4 regions of the Streptomyces sp. NPDC107575 genome follow, and region 3 is predicted to be linked to each of the others. Evidence: riboswitches for the same ligand, from Rfam matches in the RefSeq annotation. Region 3 holds a riboswitch; each other region holds the start of a gene.
The links. Region 3 has a riboswitch for cyclic di-AMP ahead of ACZ7L4_RS36645 (transglycosylase family protein). Riboswitches for the same ligand answer to the same signal wherever they lie in the genome.

Region 1: it holds a riboswitch for cyclic di-AMP, as region 3 does, so the genes downstream of both, ACZ7L4_RS22000 (C40 family peptidase) here and ACZ7L4_RS36645 (transglycosylase family protein) in region 3, are expected to answer to the same signal.
Region 2: it holds a riboswitch for cyclic di-AMP, as region 3 does, so the genes downstream of both, ACZ7L4_RS11220 (M23 family metallopeptidase) here and ACZ7L4_RS36645 (transglycosylase family protein) in region 3, are expected to answer to the same signal.
Region 4: it holds a riboswitch for cyclic di-AMP, as region 3 does, so the genes downstream of both, ACZ7L4_RS07325 (M23 family metallopeptidase) here and ACZ7L4_RS36645 (transglycosylase family protein) in region 3, are expected to answer to the same signal.

What each region holds. Positions count from the first base shown of each region.
Region 1 covers NZ_JBVKBG010000004.1:510,539-515,113, forward strand. Annotated here, with positions in the region: gene ACZ7L4_RS21995 (hypothetical protein) at 1-206, shown strand, start outside; gene ACZ7L4_RS22000 (C40 family peptidase) at 290-1,471, opposite strand; cyclic di-AMP (ydaO/yuaA leader) riboswitch at 1,480-1,624, opposite strand; gene pcrA (DNA helicase PcrA) at 1,811-4,297, shown strand; gene ACZ7L4_RS22010 (M23 family metallopeptidase) at 4,338-4,575, opposite strand, start outside.
Region 2 covers NZ_JBVKBG010000002.1:1,031,852-1,036,426, reverse strand. Annotated here, with positions in the region: gene ACZ7L4_RS11230 (TetR/AcrR family transcriptional regulator) at 1-267, shown strand, start outside; gene ACZ7L4_RS11225 (SGNH/GDSL hydrolase family protein) at 310-1,092, opposite strand; gene ACZ7L4_RS11220 (M23 family metallopeptidase) at 1,311-2,087, opposite strand; cyclic di-AMP (ydaO/yuaA leader) riboswitch at 2,091-2,263, opposite strand; gene ACZ7L4_RS11215 (tyrosine-protein phosphatase) at 2,647-3,444, shown strand; gene ACZ7L4_RS11210 (FtsX-like permease family protein) at 3,525-4,575, opposite strand, start outside.
Region 3 covers NZ_JBVKBG010000009.1:102,515-107,089, reverse strand. Annotated here, with positions in the region: gene ACZ7L4_RS36660 (nucleoside triphosphate pyrophosphohydrolase) at 1-164, shown strand, start outside; gene ACZ7L4_RS36655 (cytochrome P450 family protein) at 184-1,467, shown strand; gene ACZ7L4_RS36650 (transglycosylase family protein) at 1,611-2,621, shown strand; cyclic di-AMP (ydaO/yuaA leader) riboswitch at 2,802-2,960, shown strand; gene ACZ7L4_RS36645 (transglycosylase family protein) at 2,965-3,681, shown strand; gene eno (phosphopyruvate hydratase) at 4,007-4,575, shown strand, end outside.
Region 4 covers NZ_JBVKBG010000002.1:116,217-120,791, reverse strand. Annotated here, with positions in the region: gene ACZ7L4_RS07335 (HPr family phosphocarrier protein) at 1-186, shown strand, start outside; gene ACZ7L4_RS07330 (GntR family transcriptional regulator) at 369-1,055, opposite strand; gene ACZ7L4_RS07325 (M23 family metallopeptidase) at 1,276-2,076, opposite strand; cyclic di-AMP (ydaO/yuaA leader) riboswitch at 2,090-2,252, opposite strand; gene ACZ7L4_RS07320 (M16 family metallopeptidase) at 2,502-3,869, opposite strand; gene ACZ7L4_RS07315 (M16 family metallopeptidase) at 3,887-4,575, opposite strand, start outside.

The DNA of each region.
Region 1 (4,575 bases), on a different contig from region 3:
TGACCGGCGTCGCCCTGGTCGGCCTCAACCAGGCCGACGGCAGCACCGTCAACAACATCAAGATCGGCGTGAAGCTCGCGCTCCTGATCGTGATCCTCGGCATCGTCTACGTGAAGCGGGACGAGGAGAAGGCGGAGAAGGGCCTCTTCATCACCGTCGGCGCGCTCACCGTCGTCAACATCTTCATCGCGGTGCTCTGGACCTGAGCGACCGCGCACAGGCCGTACGCGCCGTGCACACGGAAGGGCCCGGCAGGCCGTGACCTGCCGGGCCCTTCCGCGTACGTACGTCAGGCCGGCCGCACCACACTGTGGATCGACGACGTGCCGTCGTAGTAGATCGACTCCTCGCGCACGACCGCGCCCGGCTTCGGCGCGTGGACCATCATGCCGTCGCCCATGTAGAGGCCCACGTGGCTGATGTCGTCGTAGAAGAACACCAGGTCACCGGGTTGGATGTCGGAGAGCGGCACCGTCTTGCCGATCTCGACCTGGTCCCAGGTCGTCCGCGGCAGCGAGATCCCCGCGGACTTCCACGCCGCCTGCGTCAGGCCCGAGCAGTCGTACGAGTCCGGGCCCGTGGCGCCCCACACGTACGGCTTGCCCTCCTGTGCCTTGGCGAACGCGAGCGCCTGCGCGGCCTTCGTCGCGTACGAGGCGTCGGAGGAACCGGACGACGACCCCGAGGAACCGGACGAGGAGCCGGACGACTGCTCCTTCGCCGCCTCGGCCGCCTTCCGCTTCGCCGCTTCCTCGGCCTTCTGCTTGGCGGCCAGCTCCGCCGCCTTCTTGCGGGCGGCCTCCTCCTTGGCCTTCTCGATCGCGGCGAGCCGCGCCTTCTCCTCGGCGGTCAGCTTGGACAGCAGCTGACGCGCGTCGGAGAGCTTCGTCTGCACGGTCTCCTTCGTGGACCTCAGCTCGGTCTGCGAATCGGTGAGGTCCTCCAGGCTCGACTGCGCCTCGGTGCGCTTCTTCGCGGTCTCGCGCGTCTGCTTCTGATAGTCGTCGATCGACTTCTTCTGCTCCTCGGTCAGCCGGCTCATCAGCTGGCGCTGCGAGAAGTAGTCCTCCGGGTCGTCCGCGAGGAACATGGTCGCGGTGTCGCTCACACTGCCCGAGCGGTACTGCTCGGCGGCGTACCTGCCGAGCTTCTGGCGGGCCGTGTTCATCTCCTCGGTGCGCTGCGCGACATCGTCGAGGAGCTTGTCGACCTGCCGCTTCTTGGCGTCGGTCCGTTCCTTCGCCCCGTTGTACTTCTGGGTGGCGACCTCGGCCTGCCGGTACAGGGAGTCGACCTTCTTCTGCACCTCCTCCAGGCGCGGCTTGGACGACGGCTGCGCGGGCGCGGCCTGGGCCGTCTGCGAGAGCAGGGCCACGGAGGTGAGGGCGGCGGTCGTGATCCCGACCGCGGGGGTCGTGCGAAGACCGCCGGTCATCCGGGAACGGCTGCGGGGCTTGCGGTGCGACGCCAAGGCAGGCGACTCCTTCCGTCGTCCGCCTACCGAGTTAGCTGTCGGGTTCGGGCGTGGAAGGCTGCCCTACGGTCGGCTGACCGATTCACCCCAAGGTCGGTTGGGTCCCCGGTTCCCTGCCTCGCGGCGTACGGGACTCGGCGGGGGCTTCCCGTTCGCCGCGACATTCGCGGGCGGGGGGACGGGCTGCCCGGCTGCACCGTAGCCAACTCGTGTGGCTGCTGTGAAGGTTGATGTTCGATATGCCCGATACATTTTCGTGATCTGCCCTCTGGAGGGCTCTTGGAGTTCCGAAGGCAGCCACGGGTTGTCAGTGGGGCGGCCTAGACTCGTAGAGCGATGAGCAGCCTCTTTGACGACAGCTTCCTGACCGGCCTCCAGAAGGGCGCGCCCGGCTCCCCGAGCGGTGAGCAGGAACCCCCGCCGCCGCCCCCGGACCCCGAGTACGACGACGGGGCCCCGGAGCCGATGCCGGACGGGCTGTTCGGCGTGCCCCCCGAGCGCGACGCCCACTACCGGAACGGCGCCCCGCGCCCGGTCCTCGACCCGGCCTCCCTCCTGGAGGGGCTGAACGAGAACCAGCGCGCGGCCGTGGTGCACGGCGGCTCCCCCCTGCTCATCGTCGCCGGCGCCGGATCGGGCAAGACCCGCGTCCTCACGCACCGCATCGCGTACCTGCTCGCCCAGCGCGGCGTGCACCCCGGCCAGATCCTCGCGATCACGTTCACGAACAAGGCCGCGGGCGAGATGAAGGAGCGTGTCGAGGACCTGGTCGGCCCGCGCGCGAACGCGATGTGGGTGTCCACCTTCCACAGCGCCTGTGTCCGCATCCTGCGCCGGGAGAGCAAGAAGCTGGGCTTCACGTCCTCCTTCTCGATCTACGACGCCGCCGACAGCAAGCGGCTCATGGCGCTCGTCTGCCGCGACCTGGACCTCGACCCGAAGAAGTTCCCGCCGAAGTCCTTCAGCGCCAAGATCAGCAACTTGAAGAACGAGCTGATCGACGAGGAGGACTTCGCGGGGACCGCCGCCGACGGCTTCGAGAAGACCCTCGCCCAGGCCTACGCGATGTACCAGGCCCGCCTGCGCGAGGCGAACGCGCTGGACTTCGACGACCTGATCATGACGACGGTGAACCTGCTGCGCGCGTTCCCGGACGTCGCCGAGCACTACCGCCGCCGCTTCCGCCACGTCCTCGTCGACGAGTACCAGGACACGAACCACGCGCAGTACGCGCTGGTGCGCGAGCTGGTCGGCCCCACCGAGGGCGAGGGCGCCGACCCGGCCGAGCTGTGCGTCGTGGGTGACGCGGACCAGTCGATCTACGCGTTCCGCGGCGCCACGATCCGCAACATCCTGCAGTTCGAAGAGGACTACACGAACGCGACGACGATCATGCTGGAGCAGAACTACCGCTCCACGCAGACGATCCTCAGCGCGGCGAACGCGGTGATCGAGCGCAACGAGTCGCGCCGCCCCAAGAACCTGTGGACGAACGAGGGCCCCGGCGCCCAGATCACGGGCTACGTCGCGGACACCGAGCACGACGAGGCGCAGTTCATCGCCGACGAGATCGACCGGCTCACCGACGCGGGCGACGCGCTCGCGGGCGACGTCGCGGTCTTCTACCGGACGAACGCGCAGTCCCGTGTCTTCGAAGAGATCTTCATCCGCACCGGCCTGCCCTACAAGGTCGTCGGCGGCGTCCGCTTCTACGAGCGCAAGGAGGTCAGGGACGTCCTGGCCTACCTGCGGGTGCTCTCCAACCCCGAGGACTCGGTGCCGCTGCGCCGCATCCTCAACGTGCCCAAGCGCGGCATCGGCGACCGCGCCGAAGCGATGATCGACGCGCTCTCCCAGCGCGAGAAGATCTCCTTCCCGCAGGCGCTGCGCCGCGTCGACGAGGCGTACGGGATGGCGGCCCGCTCGGCGAACGCCGTGAAGCGGTTCAACACGCTGATGGAGGACCTCCGCACGATCGTGGAGTCGGGCGCCGGCCCGGCCACGGTCCTCGAGGCCATCCTGGAGCGCACCGGCTACCTCGCCGAACTGCAGGCCTCCACCGACCCGCAGGACGAGACCCGGATCGAGAACCTCCAGGAACTCGCCGCCGTGGCCCTGGAGTTCGAGCAGGAGGCAGGCGAGGAGGGCGAGTCCGAGACGGGCGGCGGAGGGCTCTCCGACTTCCTGGAGCGCGTCGCCCTCGTCGCCGACTCCGACCAGATCCCGGACGACGAGGAGAACAGCGACGGCGTCATCACGCTGATGACGCTGCACACGGCCAAGGGCCTCGAGTTCCCCGTCGTCTTCCTGACCGGCCTCGAGGACGGCGTCTTCCCGCACATGCGCTCCCTCGGCCAGGCCAAGGAGCTGGAGGAGGAGCGCCGCCTCGCGTACGTGGGCATCACGCGCGCGCGGCAGCGGCTCTATCTGACCCGCGCCTCGATGCGCAGCGCCTGGGGCCAGCCCTCGTACAACCCGCCCTCCCGCTTCCTGGAGGAGATCCCGGCCGGGCACCTGGACTGGAAGCGGACCGGCCCGTCCACGCCGGCGGCCTCGACCAAGAGCATCGGCGGCGGCATCGCGGCCTCCCTGTCGTCCTCGCGCTCCCGCACGGGTACGACGCCGGCCTTCGCCACGAGCCGGGCGAACTCCAAGCCGGTGGTGGCCCTCGCCATCGGCGACCGCGTCACGCACGACCAGTTCGGGCTCGGCACGGTGGTGGGCGTGTCGGGCACGGGCGACAAGGCCGAGGCGTCGATCGACTTCGGCGACCCGAAGCCGAAGCGTCTGCTGCTGCGGTACGCGCCGGTCGAGAAGCTGTAGCTCTACGGAAGCTGTAGCCGTCCCACAGGGGTGGGGCGGCTCAGTTCGGGTTGAGGCCGTGGCTGCGCAGCCACGGCAGCGGGTCGATCGCCGCGTTGCCGCCGGGCCGCACCTCGAAGTGCAGATGCGGTCCCGTCGAGTTGCCGGAGTTCCCGGACCGCGCGATCACGTCACCGGCCTTCACCGGACCGCTCATCACGGTGTGCGAGGACAGGTGGCAGTACCAGGTCTCCGTGCCGTCCTTGGCCGTGACGATGGCCATGTTCCCGTACGCGCTG
Region 2 (4,575 bases), on a different contig from region 3:
GACCTCGACCGGCAGTGGAAGGCGGCGCTCGCGGAGGTGGTCGCCGAGGGCGTGGCGGCGGGCGAGTTCGCCTGCCCGGACCCGATGGGGGCGGCGCTGCGGATCACCGCCCTACTCGACGGGCTCGCCGTGCAACTGACGGCGTACGACGGCGGGCGCGCCAGGCCGGCCGCGGTGTCACGGGCCCGTATGCAGGAGTGGGTGGACGAGGCGCTCGCCCGCGAACTGGGGCTCGAGCGCGCGGAGTTGACGGCCGCGGGGCGCTGACGGAAGCCCGTCAGCGCCGCCGCAGCGCCACAGAGGCAGGCGTCAGGACGCCGCCTCCAGGTGGGCCTTGACCGCGTGCGGGTCGATGAAGCCCTTGGCCTGCACCCGGTCGCCGGAGGACTCGCCGCGCAGCCGGCGCCCGATCCACGGCACGAGGAACTCCCGCGCCCAGTGAATGTCGTCTCGCCGCACCTCGAACGTGCCGCGCGGCGGGAGCAGCGGCCACGCCTGCTCGGGGTCGGCCGGCACCTCGACGCCGAGCGCCTGGGCGGCCCGCAGCGCCACCCGGGTGTGCCCCTCGGGCGACAGGTGGAGCCGGTCGTCGTCCCAGGCCCTGCGGTCCTGGATGGACTTCAGGGACCACAGGTCGAGCATCACGCAGCCGTGGCGGTCGGCGATGGCCCGCACATGCATGTTGTACGTGGCGATCTTGCCGCGCAGGTGCTTGAGCACGGCCACGTCGCGGGTGTCGAACCCCGTGGCGACCATGACGGTGCCGGCCGCGTCGGCGAGCTTGACGACCGCCTTCTCGAAGCGCTCGGCCACGTCGTCCGGGTCGGTGCCGGGGCGGATGATGTCGTTGCCGCCGGCGACCAGGCTCACCAGGTCGGGGGCGAGCTCGACCGCCTTGGGGACCTGGTCCGCGACGATCTGGTCGAGAAGCTTGCCGCGCACCGCCAGGTTCGCGTACTTGAAGGTGTCCTCGGGGACGCGGTCGTCCAGGAGGACGGCGAGCCGGTCGGCCCAGCCCGCGAACTTTCCGTCGGGGCCGGGGTCGCCGACGCCTTCGGTGAAGCTGTCTCCCACGGCCGCGTAGGACCGGATCGTGCCGTTGAGTGAGTCCCTGAGTGCTCTCGATTCGTTTGCCACGACCACACATCTTTCACCCTCGGATGTGACCTACGCGACCGTAGCCAGGGGTTGACGCGTGGTGAGATAGCCCACTCGCCGCCTGGGGAATAAGTGCGCGAACGCACTTCGGCGCCCGGGGAACAACCCCGGGCGCCGAAGAGAGCGGGCCGTCGCGTCCGCTACGAAACGTCTCAGGCGTTCACGCCGTGCTCGCTCAGGTAGGCGATCGGGTCGATGTCCGAGCCGTAGTCCGCGGTGGTGCGGACCTCGAAGTGCAGGTGCGGTCCGGTGACGTTGCCCGTCGCGCCGGACTTGGCGATCTCCTGGCCGGCCGTCACGGTGTCACCCTGGGCGACACCGATCGAGGACAGGTGGCCGTACTGGGAGAAGTGGCCGTCGGCGTGCTCGATGACGACCTCGTTGCCGTACGCGCCGCCCGAGCCGGTCGACACGACGGTGCCGTCGGCGATCGACTTCACGGAGGTGCCGGTCGGGATCGAGTAGTCGGCGCCGGTGTGGCTGCCGCTGGACCACATGGATCCGGAGTTGCCGTAGCCGTGGCCCTGGGCGCCGTCGACCGGCGCCACGTAGTCGCCGGAGGCGGTGGTCTTGGCGCTCGCCTGCGTGGCGGTGGCCTCGTCGGCGGAGCCGCCCTCGGCCGCGCCGCCGAGGTCGAGCTTGACGCCGATCTTGAGGTGGTCGGCGTTGGAGCCGACGGCGTCCTTGTTGTCCTCGTACAGCTTCTTCCAGCCGCCGTCGACGTCCTGCGCCTTGGCGATCTTCGAGAGCGTGTCACCGGCCTTGACGGTGTACGTCGTGGCGTCGGCGGTGCCGCCGGACGTCGCGGCCTGCGCGCCGGTGGCGCCCATCAGCGGCAGCGCCACGGCGACTCCACCGGCGGAGGCGACGGCGGCGACACGGGCGATGCGGCGGGAGGTCGAAAGGCGGTGCTTTCCCTTTGCGGGCATGCTGAATTTCCTCTCCGTCGCCTACGAGGTGAGCTGTCGGGTTCGGGCTGGAGATGCCCGGCCGCACCCGGAGTACGGGCACGGCTTCACCCCTAGCCGCTTCGGGAAATCCCCCTACGCGGCGTCGTGCGTGTGGGTCCCCCGCTCCTGCCGTGACGGGTAGTCGAAAGGAATCCGGGCGGCGGCAGGACTAGGCGTTCCGACCGGATTGATTGGTGACCGTAGGCGAACCGCAATGGCGGCGACAACTGCCGAATTCACCTGCGGCGGCAATTCCTTGGGTTTCTGAGGCCTCCCTGTGTAACCCTGCGTCGACATTCCCCGCTTTACCAACGCCATACCTTCGGGGATTACTGGGGAGGCAATCCGGGCCGCCCGCCACACAGCGTCACGAACATGAGGCCGGTCACGCACACGCCCACAAGCCCCTTCGATTCACGCACAGTTGGCACAGATCGGAACGAATCGGACAGATGGTTGCCTGTGGAACCGATGTCGTATCGTCAGGAGCGCGCCCGCCGGCGACCCAACGCCGGTGCACCGATTGGGAGGAGCCCCTGTGACGCAGCACGCACCGTCCACCGAGCCCGAGCTGACCGGAGTGCGCAACTTCCGAGACGTGGGCGGCCTGCCCACCGTGGACGGCCGGCGCGTGCGCCAGGGCGTACTGTTCCGCAGCGGTCACCTCGCCCACGCCACGGCCGAGGACTCGACCTTCCTCTCCTCGCTCGGCCTGCACACCGTCTTCGACTTCCGCAACGCCGCGGACCAGAAGCTGGAGGGCGCCGACGTCGAGCTGCCCGGTGTGCGCAATCTCAACCTGCCGCTCAACGACCCGGCCGACGGCGCCGAATTCTGGGCCATGGTCCGCGACGGCGACATCGAGCAGCTGCGCCAGATCCTCTCCGAGGGCCGGGCGGCCAACCGCCTCGTCGAGTCCTACCGCACCATGATCAAGGAGCGCACCGCCGAGCACAGCCGCGTGCTGCACTCCCTCGCCGAGGACAGCCTCCCCGCGCTGATGCACTGCGCGGCCGGCAAGGACCGCGCCGGCCTGTCGATCGCGGTGACGCTGCTCGCGGTGGGCGTGGAGCGCGACGCCATCGAAGCGGACTACCTCAAGTCGAACGAGAAGCACCGCCGCTACAACGTGCGCCGCACCGCCACCGCGAAGGACGCCTACTCCCCCGAGGTCATGGAGCTGCTCAGCCCGCTCTTCGACGCCCGCATCGAGTACCTCAACGCCGGCCTCGAGACCATCGACGAGCAGTGGGGCAGCACGGACCGCTACCTCGAAGAGGGCCTGAAGCTCACCGCGGCCACCCGCGAGCGGCTGCGCGAGCGGCTCCTCGACTGACGGTCGGGCGTCATACGGCGCCGCGCCGGGCGTCACCTGCCGCCCGGCGCCGCCCTCGCCGTGACACCGGGCGCCGAACGTCACCCCTCCCTGTCTCGCAGCGCCGCGCGGGCGGGGAGGGTCACCGCGAGCAGGCCGAGGCACACCGCGCCCCCGGCGAACGTGCCGTACAGCAGCGGCGGTATGTACGGGGACTCCCCCGTCATTCCGCGCATCATCGGGGTCAGCGTGATCAACGCGATGGCCGTGCCCAGCGCCACCCCCGCCGCCGACACCAGCAGGCTCTCCCAGCGCAGCATCCGCAGCACCTGGCGGCGCGTGGAGCCGACGAGGCGGAGCACGGTCAGTTCGCGGCGGCGGTCCAGGACCGTCATCACCAGGGTGTTGACCGCCGCGACGGCGGCGAAGCCGCCCAGGACCGCGGCCATCATGTAGTTGGACCAGGCGCCCAGTTCGTCGTCGACGCTCCGCGCGACGGCGTAGCCCGAGGCGTCGGTGACCTGGCCGAGCGCGGTGAGCGGCCCGGCGTCGCCGCCGCGCACCAGCAGCGTCCCGTCGAAGCCCGAGGTGACGTGTCCTGCCAGGGAGGCGCGGTCCATGGTCACCGCCGGCAGGCCCAGGCCCCGGCCGTAGACCGCGGCGACCTCCGGGCGTGCCTTCGTGCCGTCGGGGAGATAGAGCGGCAGCCTGTCGCCGACCTGCACCTTCGCCGCCGTGGCGAGGGTCCGGTCGATGGCGATGCGGCCCGCGCCCACCCGGTCCAGGCTGCCGCCGCGCACATCCAGGTCCTGCACCTTGGCGAGCTCGGCACCGGAGCCCGAAATGCCCTGCGTCGCGGTCGCCTGCAGCGACGTCTCGCCGCCCGAGTCGACCGGGACGAGCACCTGCGTGTCGAGCAGGCTCACCGCCGCGTCGACGCCGGGGGCTCGGGCGGCCCGGTCGGCCGCGCCCGCGGGCAGGCCCGCCGGGTTGGTGACGACGTGGTCCGCCGTGAGGCCCGCGCGCAGCTGGTCCGCGGAGACCTTGCTCTCGCTCGTGTGCATGAACACCAGCGTCGAGGCGAAGGCCATCGCCAGCACGATCGGCGTGATCGCGGAGGCCAACCGGCGTGAGTTCGTACGGGAGTTGGCG
Region 3 (4,575 bases):
ACCTGGACGTCCCGGTCCCCTCGGGCGAGGGCGTCGGCTACGAGCTCCTGACGCTGGCCCTGCGCGCCGAGGCGGAGGGCGTCGACCCGGAGGCGGCCCTGAGAGCCGCCGCCCGCGCCTACCGGGACGCGGTGCGGACCACCGAGGGCCTCACCGGCGAGTAGCGCCCGTTACGGTCAGGTGGTGACCGAGAGCCCCACCCCCTCCAGCGCCCCCGAACTCTTCAGCTGGGAGTTCGCCGGCGATCCGTACCCCGCCTACGCGTGGCTGCGCGAGCACGCGCCCGTGCACCGCACCACGCTGCCGAGCGGCGTCGAGGCCTGGCTGGTCACCCGGTACGCGGACGCCCGCCAGGCGCTCGCCGACCAACGGCTCAGCAAGAACGCGGACCACCACGACGAGCCGAGCCACGCCAAGGGGAAGACGGGCATCCCCGGCGAACGCAAGGCCGAGCTGACCACCCACCTCCTCAACATCGACCCGCCGGACCACACCCGGCTGCGCCGCCTCGTCTCGAAGGCGTTCACCCCGCGCCGAGTCGCCGAATTCGCGCCGCGCGTCCAGCAGTTGACGGACGACCTCATCGCCGCCTTCGAGGCGAAGGGCGAGGCCGACCTCATCCACGACTTCGCCTTCCCCCTCCCCATCTACGCCATCTGCGACCTCCTCGGTGTCCCGAGCGAGGACCAGGACGACTTCCGTGAGTGGGCGGGCATGATGATCCGCCACGGTGGGGGACCGCGCGGCGGCGTGGGTCGGGCGGTGAAGCGGATCCGCGCGTACCTGGTGGAGCTGATCCACCGCAAGCGCAACGACCCGGGCGACGACCTCATCTCCGGCCTGATCAGCGCCTCCGACCACGGCGAACACCTCACGGAGAACGAGGCCGCTGCGATGGCCTTCATCCTGCTCTTCGCCGGTTTCGAAACCACCGTCAACTTGATCGGCAACGGCACGTACGCGCTGCTCACCCACCCCGAGCAGCGCGAGCGCCTGCAGCGGTCGATCGCGGCGGGGGAGCGGGGCCTGCTGGAGACCGGGGTCGAGGAACTGCTGCGCTTCGACGGGCCGGTGGAGATGGCCACCTGGCGGTTCGCCAGGGAACCGCTGACCATCGGCGGCCAGGAGATCGGCGCCGGGGACCCGGTCCTCGTCGTGCTGGCCGCCGCCGACCGCGACCCGGCGCGCTTCACCGAGCCGGACACCCTCGACCTCTCCCGCCGCGACAACCAGCACCTCGGCTACGGGCACGGCATCCACTACTGCATCGGCGCCCCGCTCGCCCGCCTGGAGGGACAGGCCGCTCTCGGCACGCTCCTGAGCCGCCTCCCGGACCTGCGACTTGCGGTGGAACCGACCGATTTGCGGTGGCGCGGCGGGCTCATCATGCGCGGACTGCGCACGCTCCCGGTGGAGTTCACCCCGCGTCAGAACCCGGCCGGAACTGACGGACCGTCAACAATGTGACTTTCACGTGATCTACGCTGCATCGACTTGTGACAGGCGTTCGAGTGCAGCTACGTTCACGGATCATCGCGACACATGCACAACCCGCACCACTCGCACCACCCGTCGCGCGTAGCAGCATCAGTCTCGCGAAAGGCAAACGCATGCTCTCCGGGAACGGTCGTCACCGTCGCCCCCGTCAGGCCCCTGCTCTCGTCGTCGCCGCCGGAGTCACCGGCAGCGCCATCGCGATCCCGCTGTTCGCCGCGAGCGGCGCGAGCGCCGCGACCACGCAGGCGTGGGACAAGCTCGCCGAGTGCGAGAGCGGCGGGCAGTGGAGCCTGGACGCCGGCAACGGCTACTACGGCGGTCTCCAGTTCACGCAGGAGAGATGGGAGGAGTACGGGGGGCTCGACTACGCCCCGCGTGCCGATCAGGCCAGCCGCTCGCAGCAGATATCCGTCGCCGAGAAGGTTCTCGGCGACAAGGGCCCGAGCGCCTGGCCGATGTGCTCGCTCACCTCGGACCTCACCAAGGACGACGGCTCGGCGGACGTCGACCCGGGCGTGTCCGCGTCGCCGTCGGCGCAGCCCTCCGACTCGTCCGACACCGATGCGGACGGCGCGTCGGACGAGGACGCCGACGCCGACAAGACCGCTTCCTCTTCCCCGGACGCGACGGATTCGGGAGACGCGGATTCGGGAGACAAGGGTCACGAGGAGTCCGTCGACCCCGAGGCGTCGGACGGCCCGTCGGCCGACGAGTCGGGCGATACCTCCGGTAACAAGGCCGAGGACTCCTCGACCCCGTCAAGTGACAAGTCCCACGCGCCTTCTGGCGACGCCCCCGCCGAGACGGCCGCACCGTCCGCCTCGCCCTCCGGTGCGGCCTCGGACGACTCCTCCTCCGGCCGCCACCGCGGCGACCGCGCCGACGACGACGGTTCCGGCTCCCGTACGGGAGAGGGCCGTCACGCCTCGCGCGACGACAAGCGCGCCGGCGACACGTACGAGGTGCACGCCGGCGACAACCTCTGGGACATCGCGAAGGCCCAGGACGTGCACGGCGGCTGGGACGCGCTCTACGAGCGGAACAAGGAGACGGTCGGTACCGACCCAGACCTCATCCTTCCTGGTCAGAGCCTGGATCTTGGGGACGGATCGGACAAAAGGTAGCGGGGGTTCAGGTCGGTTGAGGGGGCTTTGTCCGATGTCGATCGAGTGAGACATGGGTCTCAAAGCCCCTGATCGACTTTGAAATCGGGCGGATCGACCGCTTACGTTCGTGACCGCTCGCTTCAGCGGGCCCCGACGGATGTCACGCCGAATCCTGCCAACGTCCGTACGGGAACAGTCGTCGCGTAAGCGCCGTAGGCAGGAGCGGGGGACCCAGGTAAGCCGCCCTTCCGGGAGACCGGACGGGCTTGGGGTTAAGCAGCGCACAAGGATGCGTCTGCCGGGCACTCACTGGCCCGAACCCGACAGCTCACCTCGCAGGCGTCGGTGAGGAGACATCTCCATGCTGTTTTCCGGCAAGAACAAGCACCGCCGCCCGTCCAAGGCCGTCCGCGTCGCCACGCTCGGCGGCGTCGCCGCTGCCGCCGTCGCCGTGCCGCTGATGGGTGCGACCTCCGCCTCCGCCGCCACCACCTCCGAGTGGGACCAGGTCGCGCAGTGCGAGTCCGGTGGCAACTGGTCCACCAACACCGGCAACGGTTTCTACGGCGGTCTGCAGTTCTCGTCCTCCACCTGGTCCGCCTACGGCGGCGACCAGTACGCCTCCACCGCCGACCAGGCGTCCAAGGCGCAGCAGATAGCCGTCGGCGAGAAGGTTCTCGCTTCCCAGGGCAGCGGTGCCTGGCCGAACTGCGGCTCGGGCCTCTCCTCCACCCCGAACGAGGGTGGCGGCGACGACTCGTCCGCGCAGCAGCAGGCTCCGAAGCAGGAGACCCAGCAGCGCGCCGACCGTTCCGAGCAGCGCCAGCAGCCGCAGCAGCAGGAGGCCCCCAAGCAGGAGGCCCCGAAGCAGGCCGCCCCGAAGCAGGACACCGTCACCACCCCGACCGGCAACAAGGTCGAGAAGGGCGACGGCGAGTACAAGGTCAAGTCCGGCGACACCCTCAGCAAGATCGCCGAGGCGCACGACACGACCTGGCAGCAGCTGTTCGAGAAGAACAAGGACATCGTCAAGGACGCCAACCTGATCTACCCGGGTCAGCAGCTGCACCTCAGCTAAGACGTCCGGCCCCGCGCAGGGGCCACCGGTCCGCACAGGACCCAAGGCCCTCCCAGGCCATCAGGCACGGGCTCGGCATCGGCGGACGCCGAGCCCCGCCGCACCCCGTCCCCACGGGCCGCTCACTTCGGCGACCTCCGCCCCGGCACAGCCGGGACGGAGGTCGCTGTTTTTGTTCCGTTAAGGAACATTTCGCTAACGGCGTTGTCCACGAGGCGGGCGTTCGGATGGCCGATGAGCGCGAGCCGGTTAGGCTCAGGGGGGCGGGACCCGTTGTTCCGACGGCCGCCCGCACAGCTTCGTCACATCCCAGAAGGAGATGCTCGTGCCGTCCATCGACGTCGTCGTAGCCCGGGAAATCCTGGACTCCCGAGGCAACCCCACGGTCGAGGTCGAGGTCGGCCTCGACGACGGGAGCACCGGCCGCGCGGCCGTCCCGTCGGGTGCCTCCACCGGTGCCTTCGAGGCCATCGAACTCCGCGACGGTGACCCGAACCGTTACCAGGGCAAGGGCGTCGAGAAGGCCGTCCTCGCCGTCATCGAGCAGATCGGCCCGGAGCTCGTCGGCTACGACGCCACCGAGCAGCGCCTGATCGACCAGGCGATGTTCGACCTGGACGCGACCGACAACAAGGGCTCGCTCGGCGCCAACGCCATCCTCGGCGTCTCGCTCGCCGTGGCCCACGCCGCCTCCGAGGCCTCGGACCTGCCGCTCTTCCGCTACCTCGGCGGTCCGAACGCGCACCTGCTGCCCGTCCCGATGATGAACATCCTGAACGGTGGGTCGCACGCCGACTCCAACGTCGACATCCAGGAGTTCATGATCGCCCCGATCGGCGCGGAGTCCTTCTCCGAGGCCCTGCGCTGGGGCGCCGAGGTCTACCACACGCTGAA
Region 4 (4,575 bases), on a different contig from region 3:
GTGACGATCGCCAAGGCCGACGGCAACCCCGTCAACGCCGCCTCCATGCTGGCCGTGCTCGGCCTGGGCGCGCAGGGCGGCGAAGAGATCGTGCTGGCCTCCGACGCCGAGGGCGCGGACGCCGCGCTCGACCGTCTGGCGAAGCTGGTCGCCGAGGGGCTCGAGGAGCTTCCCGAGACCGTCTGACGTAGAGACAAAAGCTGTACGACTGAGCCGCGCGCTCCCTTTCGGGGCGTGCGGCTTTTTCGTTCCCTGATGCGGCACCAATTCGGCGACGAGAAACAGGCAGAAATAGGCAGCGGAAATTACCCCGCGTCTCGTTCGACCCATTCTCCGAATAGCGCGCTTCTTTGTATACGGCGCCGTTGTTAAACCTGACGCCCCACCGTGTTGACTGCATGTTGCGAAGTCCTCACACGCTCGCCCGCGCGGGGGACGCGCAGCTTGTGGGCGGCCGTCGCACGCTCCGCGTGCAGGGCGGCCAGGGCGCGCGCACGCTCCGCGTCGCCCCGCGCCACGGCGTCGACGATGGCGCCGTGCTCGGCCCAGGACTCCGCCGGCCGTGCCGGGCTCTCCACGGCGTACATCCAGGCGATCTTGTGGCGCAGCTGGGTGAGCAGGGTGATCAGCCCTGGGCTGCCGGAGGCCTGGACGAGCGTCTCGTGGAACCAGCTGCCGAGCGAGCGCAGATCCTCGCTCTGACCTCGCCTCGAGCGCTCCTGCCCCAGCCTGACCAGGCCGCGCAGCACCTTGAGGTGGGCCTCGGTGCGGCGCTGCGCGGCGCGGGCGGCGCCCATGGGTTCGAGCAGCATGCGGATCTCCAGGAGGTCGGCCGCCTCCCGCTCCGTGGGTTCGGCCACGCACGCGCCCGCGTGCCTGCGCGTGACGACGAACCCCTCCGCCTCCAGGGTGCGCAGCGCCTCCCTGACGGGCACGCGCGAGACCCCGTAGCGACGCGCGAGCAGTTCCTCGGTGAGCCTGCCGCCGCGCTCGTAGACGCCGGCGACGATGTCGTCGCGGATCGCTGTGCATACCGACTGCGCGGGAATGCGCATGACTCGACCTCCGCCTCAACGCCCGCGATACGCGGTCGATTGACGCCCGGTCAAGCACGAATGACGCGCGGCCGGAACGTTTACCCGAAGACTCTATTCCACCGGAGTTGAATTTCCGACGAGGGAACTGAATCCGGGGATATTTTTTGGACAGTGCGGAGCCGGGAACGCGAAAGCCCCGGCTCGGGGAGCCGGGGCTTTCGTGGAGTGTGCTGTCGGGTCAGACGTTCACACCGTGCTGGCGCAGGTACGCGACGGGGTCGATGTCCGAGCCGTAGTCGGGGCCGGTGCGGGCCTCGAAGTGGAGGTGCGGGCCCGTGACGTTGCCGGTGGCACCGGAGAGGCCTATCTGCTGGCCGGGGGTGACGTCCTGGCCGACGGAGACGCCGATCGAGGACATGTGACCGTACTGGGTGTACGTGCCGTCCTTCATCTTGATCACGACGTTGTTGCCGTACGCGCCGCCCCAGCCGGCCTCGACGACGGTGCCCATGCCCACCGCGTGCACCGAAGTGCCGCTGGAGGCGTGGAAGTCGATGCCGGTGTGGCTGCCGGAGGACCACAGGCCACTGCCGGCCTGGTAGGCGGTGGAGACGTACGAGCCGGCGATCGGCGACACGAAGCTGTTCAGGCGCTTGCGCTCGGCCTCACGGGCGGCGCGCTCCTTGGCCTCGCGCTCCTTCTCGGCCTTCTCCGCGGCCCGCTTCTTGGCCTCCGCCTCGGCCTTGCGCTTGGCCTCCTCGGCCTTCTTCTTGGCCTCGGCCTCGGCCTTCGCCTTGGCGGCGGCCTTCTGCTGCGCGGTGGCCTGCGCGTCGATCTGCTCGGCCAGGGAGTCGCCGATGGCGACGGCCTGCGTGAGGCCGTCGTGCGGGGCGACCGCGGTGTCGGCGGCGAGAGCGGGGGCGGCGAGACCGCCCACCACGCCCGTCGTGGTGATGGCGGCGACGCCTGCGACCTGAGCGGTGGTACGCGTCAGGCGGCTGGGACGGCGGTGCTTCCCGGTGGCACGGGTGAACCCCATGAAGTGGCTGGTCCTTTCCTTCCTTCTCGCCTACCGGGTTAGCTGACGGGTTCGGAGCAGGAAGGTCTCCTACGGGCCCCCTCCCCTCACGGGAAGAGCGCCCGATTCACCCCAGGGACTTCGGTGGGTCCCCGGCTCCCCTGGCTCGCACCACGGGGACTCGGCGATGACTGTCCGGTGTCGCGGGCGCGACGTACGTCTGGCGGACAGCCGGAGGGAACGCTAAGCGGGGCATCTTTGGATCGACAAACAGAACCCGGCTTTTGTAGTGCACGCCACAGGGCAGAGAGGCAACCTCTACATCAATTCGGACATTTGTGATCGTGTGGTGATTGAAGGCGATCGTGACGGACGCCACGAAGCCCCGGCCGCCGATACCGGCGCCGGGGCTTCGTGGTGTGCCTGGAGAGGCGGACTCGGTCCGCTCAGCCCGCGACCACCGTCACCTCGCCGATACCGAGCGCCTTGACCGGCTCCTCGATCTGCGCGGCGTCGCCCACCAGGATCGTCACCAGGCGGTCCGCCGGGAACGCGCTCACGACGGCCGCCGTGGCCTCCACGGTGCCAGTGGCGGCCAGCTGCCGGTACACCTGTGCCTGGAAGTCGTCCGGCAGGTGCTGCTCGACCTGGTCGGCGAGGGTGCTCGCGACGGCCGCGGCGGTCTCGAACTTCAGCGGGGCCACACCCACCAAGTTCTGTACGGCGGTGTCCCGTTCGGCATCCGTCAGCCCCTCGGCCGCCAGCGTGCGCAGCACCTTCCACAGGTCGTCGAGCGCGGGCCCGGTGTTCGGCGTGTCCACCGAGCCGCTGATGGCGAGCATCGCCGCACCACTGCCGTCGGGCGCGGAGCGCAGCACCTGGGCGAAGGAGCGCACACCGTAGGTGTAGCCCTTCTCCTCGCGCAGGACGCGGTCCAGACGCGACGTCAGGGTGCCGCCCAGGCAGTACGTGCCGAGGACCTGAGCGGGCCACACACGGTCGTGCTTGTCCGGTCCGACCCGGCCGATCAGCAACTGCGTCTGCACGGCGCCCGGGCGGTCCACGATGATCACGCGGCCGGTGTCGTCGGCCACGACCGGCGGCACGGGGCGCGGCTCGGCGGTGTCGCCCGTCCAGGCGCCGAGCGTGTCGGCGAGGAGGGCGTCCAGGTCGATGCCCGTCAGGTCGCCCACGACGACGGCCGTGGCGGTGGCGGGGCGTACGTGCCGGTCGTAGAAGGCGCGCACCGCCGCCGCGTCGATGGCCGAGACGGTCTCCTCGGTGCCCTGGCGCGGGCGCGACACGCGCGCGTCGGCCGGGAAGAGCTGCTTGGAGAGCTCCTTGGCGGCGCGCCGGGCCGGGTTGGCGCTCTCGTGCGGGATCTCGTCCAGGCGGTTGCGGACGAGGCGCTCGATCTCGCTGTCGTCGAAGGCGGGGGCGCGCAGCGCGTCGGCCAGGAGGGCGAGGCCCTTGGACAGACGCGAGGCCGGCACTTCGAGGGAGGCGCGGACGCCGGGGTGGTCGGCGTGCGCGTCCATCGTGGCGCCGCAGCGCTCCAGCTCGGCGGCGAACTCCTCGGCGGAGTGCTTGTCGGTGCCCTCGTTGAAGGCCCGCGCCATGATGGTCGAGACGCCGTCGAGCCCCTTCGGCTCGGCGTCCAGCGGTGCGTCCAGCTGCACCTCCACGGCGACGACCTGCTGACCGGGCCGGTGGCAGCGCAGCACCGTCAGACCGTTGGGCAGCGCGCCGCGCTCAGGGGCCGGGAACGCCCACGGCTTGGGCTCGCCCGCCTGCGGCCGGGGGTGGAAGTCCATGTTCGCGAGCTGATCCGTCACTGGCCCGCCTCCTCGGTGATCTCGGCGGTCTCGGTGTCGGCGGGCGCCGTCGGCTCGTATACGAGGGACGCGCGGTTGTCGGGGCGCAGGCGCGCCTTGGCGACCTCCTGGACCTCCTCGGCGGTCACGTCCAGGACGCGCCCCACGGCGGTCAGGGCGAGCTGCGGGTCGCCGAACAGGACGGCGTAGCGGCACAGCTCGTCGGCGCGCCCCGCGACCGTGCCCAAGCGGTCCAGCCACTCGCGCTCCAACTGGGCCTGCGCGCGCTCCATTTCCTCGGGACTCGGGCCCTCTTCCGCGAACCGGGCGAGCTCCTCGTCGACGGCGGCCTCGATGACCGGCACCTCGACGTCTCCGGAGGTCTTCACGTCCAGCCAGCCCAGGGAGGGCGCTCCGGCGAGGCGCAGCAGGCCGAAACCGGCCGCCACAGCGGTGCGGTCACGGCGTACGAGGCGGTTGTACAGGCGCGAGGACTCGCCGCCGCCCAGGACGGTGAGGGCGAGGTCGGCGGCGTCGCACGCGCGCGTGCCGTCCTGCGGGAGGCGGTAGGCCGACATCAGCGCGCGCGCCGGGACCTCCTCCTCGACGACCTCGCGCTGCTGCTCGCCGATGACCTCGGGGAGCCCGCCGTCGCGCGGGGCGGGCTTGCCGTCGTGGCCGGGGATGGAGCCGAAGTACCGCTCGA